2 regions of the Oceanobacter sp. 5_MG-2023 genome follow, and region 1 is predicted to be linked to the other one. Evidence: predicted binding sites of a transcription regulator. Region 1 holds the regulator's gene; the other holds the start of a gene.
What was found. The regulator PhoB, encoded in region 1, activates phosphate uptake and scavenging genes when phosphate is short. The targets are predictions, from matches to a motif close to TGTCATANNNNTGTCANA.

Region 2: a site for PhoB is predicted at 1,161-1,178, ahead of Q4551_RS14775 (Na/Pi symporter). Genes of this name have one in related genera too.

What each region holds. Positions count from the first base shown of each region.
Region 1 covers NZ_JAUORS010000024.1:24,626-27,739, reverse strand. Annotated here, with positions in the region: gene phoR (phosphate regulon sensor histidine kinase PhoR) at 1-950, opposite strand, end outside; gene phoB (phosphate regulon transcriptional regulator PhoB) at 957-1,655, opposite strand; gene ubiA (4-hydroxybenzoate octaprenyltransferase) at 1,763-2,659, opposite strand; gene Q4551_RS14030 (chorismate lyase) at 2,662-3,114, opposite strand, start outside.
Region 2 covers NZ_JAUORS010000028.1:810-3,923, reverse strand. Annotated here, with positions in the region: gene Q4551_RS14775 (Na/Pi symporter) at 1-1,095, opposite strand, end outside; gene Q4551_RS14770 (MoxR family ATPase) at 1,425-2,297, shown strand; gene Q4551_RS14765 (VWA domain-containing protein) at 2,300-3,114, shown strand, end outside.

The sequences.
Region 1 (3,114 bases):
TTATAAAAGCCCATCATTTTTTGATCCTGATCGATGGTCAGGGTAATGGTGTGCTTGCTGCTGCTGAGTGATGCGGCATCGCGACGGATGGCTTCCAGCAGCGGCTGCAGCTCGATAGGCTGAGGCTGTTCCGTCTTGCCGGTCTCCAGCCGTGACAGCATCAGCAAATCCTTGAGCAGGTTTTCCATACGATGACTTTGTTCGCTCATTTGCTGCAGCATGCGACCCCAGCGTGGTGGCAGCATCTCGGAAGCGGCTTGCATGGTTTCGACGTAACCGGCAATCACGGTCAGCGGTGTACGTAATTCATGGCTGACGTTGGCAACAAAATCCTTGCGCATTTCTTCCAGTTGTTTCAAACGGGTGATGTCATGAATCAGGATCAGGCGATCCTTGCGGCCAAACAGGGTGATATTGAACTGCAGGTAAATGCGCGGATTGATGGGCGATCGAATCGTGAGCGGTTCCTGATAATCGGCCTTGTCGAAGTAGGCCTTGAATTCTGGTGTGCGGATCAGGTTGGTGATGGGCTGGCCAATGTCTACCGGGTTGCGTAACCCCAGGTAGTTTTGTGCGGCCTGGTTCCAGAATTCCAGCGCGCCGCTGGCATCCACCATCAAGACAGAATCTTGCAGGGCCGCGGTTGAGTCCTGGATACGATTGATAATGGCCTGCAGGCGCTGCTGGTGTTTGATATTGCTTTGCTGCAAGCGCTGGTTCTCGGTAAAAATCGCTCCCCAGATGCCCAGTGTTCGCGGTAATACGGTGGTTTGTCCCTGATCCAGCCAGCGGTGCAGGCGGTACAGTTGCAGCCATTGCCAGGTGATATAGGCCCCCATCATCAAACACAATGCTTCCAGCGGCCGGTCAAAAAAGACGTAACCACAACCAACGGCCAGAATCAGCAAGTAGACAAGGCGGCGCAATTCTCTGCGCCAGACGGGGGACATCAAAATTCAGGAGGCTTTGGTCGAAAAGCGGTAGCCGGTGCCACGCACGGTTTGGATCAGTTGTTCGTGAGACTCACCGAGTGCTTTGCGCAGACGACGAATATGCACGTCAACGGTGCGCTCTTCAACGTACACATTACCACCCCAGACTTGATCGAGCAGCTGGGCTCGGGAGTAGGCCCGTTCCTGGTGGGTCATGAAAAACTGCAACAAACGATACTCCGTAGGGCCGATGTCAATCGGGTCGCCATGAGCGGTAACGCGATGGCAGACCGGGTCCAGCATCAGGCCGCTGACTTCAATGGGCTCTTCGATGCCTTGTGGGGTGGAACGGCGCAAGACGGCTTTCAGTCGTGCGACCAGTTCTCGAGGGGAAAACGGTTTGGTGATGTAGTCATCTGCCCCCGCTTCCAGCCCTTGTACTTTGTTATCTTCTTCGCCCTTGGCCGTCAGCATGATGATTGGCAACTCAGCGGTGCGGTCTTCACGCTTGAGGCGCCGGGCAAATTCGACGCCACTGGTGCCTGGCAGCATCCAGTCGAGTAAAATCATATCAGGCTTTCGATCGATAATCTGCGCATGTGCTTCCTGTACATTGGCAGCCTCAAGGCATTCATACCCGGCCATTTCCAGGGCCACGGCGATCATTTCCCGGATAGGGGCTTCATCGTCCACAATAAGAACGGTCTTGCCAGCTTTGGTCATAAGGCTCGTCACGCAAATGTCACAATAGGAATAATGCGGAGGTATTACACTGACCTAGTGTTACAAGCATGTGACACTGTTGGCATTGGCGTCAAGCCTGACACCAATTACGCGCTGGACAGGGCGTAGTGTGACAGGAGTCCGGCCCAGATCAGCGTGCCATACCAATGGGCTGCCAGAAACACTTTCATGCAGGCTTCCCGGCGGCGACTGCGGATAGACCATAATTGCCAGACCAGATACCCTCCGGCGACGCACCAGGCCAGATAAAACGGCCAGCTTGCTTCCAGCTGATTGCCCGTCAGTAACAGACAAAAATGCGCCATTCCGTAGAGAATGGCGATCATGGTGACATCCAGGTCGCCAAACAGGATCGCCGTGCTTTTGACACCAATCAGCAGGTCATCGTCGCGGTCGACCATGGCGTAAATTGTGTCGTAACCGACCGTCCAGCAAACATTGGCAATAAACAATAACCAGCAGACAGCGGTCAGCTCATTGGCCTGTGCGGCAAAGGCCATTGGAATCGCCCAGGAAAATGCAGCGCCGAGAAACACCTGTGGCAAATGGGTATGGCGTTTCATAAAGGGATAAAGTGCTGCCAGAGCGACCCCGCCGAGGGATAACCAGATGGTCAGGGCATTGGTCAACAGCACCAGCGCCAGACTGATCAGGCACAGCACAATAAAGCCGGATAATGCTTCGCGGTCAGAGATGCGTCCTTGAGTCAGGGGACGGTCCTGGGTGCGTTTGACATGGCGGTCGATATGACGGTCGGCGTAGTCGTTAATAACACAACCGGCCGACCGCATAAGAAATACGCCCAGAGTAAAAATCACCAGATTGGCAATGGAGGGAATGCCCTCGGCGGCAATCCACAGCGCCCACAAGGTTGGCCAGAGCAGCAGATAAGAGCCAATCGGCCGGTTCAGGCGTGTCAGCTGCACCCACTGATACCAGTTGGGCCAGAGTTTGTTGAGTGAGGCGGACAGAGGTGATTGCATAATCAACGCCTTGTGTCGTCTGACAAAGGAAAGGAGGCGGATACCAGCAAGGACGAGAAGGCTTCCGTTACCAGCAGTGGTGCACCATGAATTGTAAATACCGAACGCCTGGCCCAGCCAAACGGGTTGGGCTGGTTGACTGTTGACGCCCTTGTGCGGCTGAATTTCAGCGGTTGGCGGCGCAAACTGGGCTGGCGGAACAGATAGCTGCCAAGCGAGCGGTTACCAAGATGGCGAATCTGTTGTCCTACCCGTGCAAGGCTGGTCAATGGAATGGCAGTGCGGGCTCGCACCAGTTCCGTTTGTCCCAGGCACAAGGAAACCTCGCGTACCCAAACGGGTTGGCGTCCGTGCAGCTTCAGGTCTGCCTGTTCGGTTGGTAAAGCCGGGCCGCAATATTGTCGGATAACCTTGACCGAAAATGTGCTTGGGTCCAGTGCCTGCAAACGCTTGGT
Region 2 (3,114 bases), on a different contig from region 1:
GTTGGCAGAGGCAGCAATGGACAAGTGTTCCGCAGCCCACAATGGAATGTTACGCAATAAGGGAATACCGTAAATCAGTATAACAGCGGAAACATTATAAAGCAGATGAACCAAGGCAATTTGCAGCGCAAAAATAGCATTGACTCCAGTAATAGCGGTCGCTGCCAGCAGAGCAGTGATACAAGTACCAATATTGGCACCGAGAGTAAATGGGTAGATTTGGCGCAGGCTGAAAACACCACTGCCGGCCAGCGGCACAATCAGGCTGGTGGTGGTTGAGCTGGATTGCACCAGAATGGTCATCAGGGTGCCGGAAGCAATACCGGATACCGGGCCACGACCAACAGCAGAGTGTAAAATCGCCTTGGCCTTACCAACCAGCAAGGAGCGCAACAGTTTGCCAATCAGGGTGATCACCACAAAAATGGTCGCAATACCCAGAACCACCATCAGGATGCCAGAGGCGGTATCAGGTGCCAGGGAGGTCAGTTGTTGCTGGATAAAGGTCACCGGAGGTTTGACCAGCGGTTTGACGAAGTTAAAGCCATGCATCGACAGGGAGTCGGCTCCAACCATCAGGGAAGCGAGAAACCCTCCCATCTTTTCCAGCACTCCAAACATGATTTCCAGTGGCAGGAATATCACGACCGACACCAGATTGAAAAAATCGTGCACGGTGGCAGCGGCAAAGGCGCGGCGGAATTCATCACCCTTGCGGACATGACCCAGGCTTACGATGGTGTTGGTGATTGTTGTACCAATATTGGCGCCCATCACCATGGGAATAGCGATGCTGACTGGCAAGCCGCCGGCAACCAGGCCAACGATAATAGACGTGACGGTACTGGATGACTGAATCAAGGCGGTTGCAATGGTACCAACGATCAGGCCGGTCAGCGGGTTGCTGGCAAAATCGAACAGTTCTTTGGCGTGCTCTCCGGCCGCCAGTTTGAAGCCACCTCCAATAATGGAGACAGAAACTAGCAATAAATAAACAAGACCGGCAATTTTAAGCCAGTTCAGCCAGTGGCTGCTCGGAGAGAGCTGGCTGTTGCTCAGCTCAGGTGATGACGCGTTTGCAGTCGTATCGTTCATACAGAGATGGCTCATCCGGTTGGTTTTATGCGGGTACAAACAAATCGAGGATACTCCCCGACAATTATGACATTTTTATGACAGCGTCATCGTTGGACATTAGGCACAATCATAGTGATAGGGTGATCTGGCCCTATTGCAGGTAACGGTTTTTTGCTTTGTGATGTTTAACCATATGAAATTGTTCTGAAAACTATCCAGGCCAGTACTTGTTGGATGCTGATCAGGGGTATTCACAGCAGGGTTGATAATTTTCATGAGTGATAGCGAGACTTTTTAATAGAGGCAGGTGTTTTATACTGCGATGTCTGAAACCCCGGAGAGTTCGCATGACTGATGTACATTCTAGTCCCACGAGTAGCCGCTTTAAAGGGACAAGCGACTATATTGCTACCCCACAGCTGCAAATGGCGGTCAACGCCGCGATCACACTGCAAAAACCCTTGCTGCTTAAAGGTGAGCCGGGCACCGGCAAAACCATGCTGGCGGAGCAGTTGGCCGATGCCCTGGGCACCGAACTGATTCAATGGCACATCAAAAGCACTACCCGGGCGCATCAGGGCCTGTATGAATACGATGCGGTGTCGCGGCTACGGGATTCCCAACTGGGTTCCGATCAGGTGCACGATATTCGGAACTACATCGTCAAGGGCAAGCTCTGGGAAGCTTTTGCCGCCGACAAGCCGGTGGTGTTACTGATTGACGAAATCGACAAGGCCGATATCGAATTCCCCAACGACCTGCTGCTGGAACTCGATAAAATGGAATTTTTTGTTTACGAAACCCAGGAAAAAATCGTTGCCAAACACCGGCCGATTATTCTGATTACCAGTAATAACGAAAAAGAACTGCCCGATGCTTTTTTGCGGCGTTGTTTCTTCCACTATATCGACTTCCCTGATCGCGACACCATGCAGCGTATCGTCGATGTGCATTTTGACAACATCAAACAGGAGCTGGTACAGACGGCACTGGATGTATTCTTCGACCTGCGTCAGGTACCAGGCTTGAAGAAAAAGCCGTCAACTTCTGAAATGATCGACTGGCTCAAACTTCTGCTGGCCGACGACATTGGTCTGGATGCCCTGCAAAACAAACAGGGAACTCAGGCAATCCCACCGCTACACGGCGCGCTGGTGAAAAATGAACAAGACGTACAACTGTTAGAAAAACTCGCCTTTATGAGCCGCCGCCGGAGCTGATTGTGCTGATTGATTTTTTCCAGACCGTTCGTGCCGCCGGTGTTCCGGCTTCGGTGCGGGAATACCTTGATCTGTTGCGGGCGTTGCAGCAAGGGCTGGTGTTTGCCGATGCTGACGAGTTCTATGCATTGGCCCGGCTTTGTCTGGTCAAAGACGAAAAATACTACGATCGTTTTGACCGTGCCTTTGCTTCCTATTTCAGTGGCCTGGAATCCTTCTCTGGAGCACTGGAGGAACTGGACTTGCCCGATGACTGGCTGCGCAAGGAGCTGGAGCGGGTGATGACCGAAGCCCAGAAAGCCGAAGTGCAGGGGCTGGGCAGCCTCGATAAAATCCTTGAGGCCCTGCGGGAGCGACTGGAAAATCAGACCAAACGTCATCAGGGAGGCAGCAAGAACATCGGCACCGGTGGTACCTCGGCCTTTGGTGCATTCGGCTATAACCCTGAAGGCATCCGTATCGAGCAGGGCGAAAGCCGCCATCGCAAAGCTGTTAAAGTGTGGGAAGAACGCAACTATCGCAATCTCGACGACAGCATTGAACTCGGCATTCGTAATATCAAAGTGGCTCTGCGTCGTTTACGCCAGTTTGCCCGCCAGGGAGCCGCTGACCAGCTTGACCTCGACGACACCATTCGCTCGACGGCCCAGAATGCCGGTTATCTGGATCTGAAACTGGTGCCCGAACGTCATAACGCCGTCAAGGTGTTGCTCTTTTTTGATGTTGGCGGTTCCATGGATGAACACATTCGTGCGTGCGAAGAACTGTTTTCTGCTGCCCGTGCTGAGTTCAAGCATATGGAGGGGTTCTATTTTCA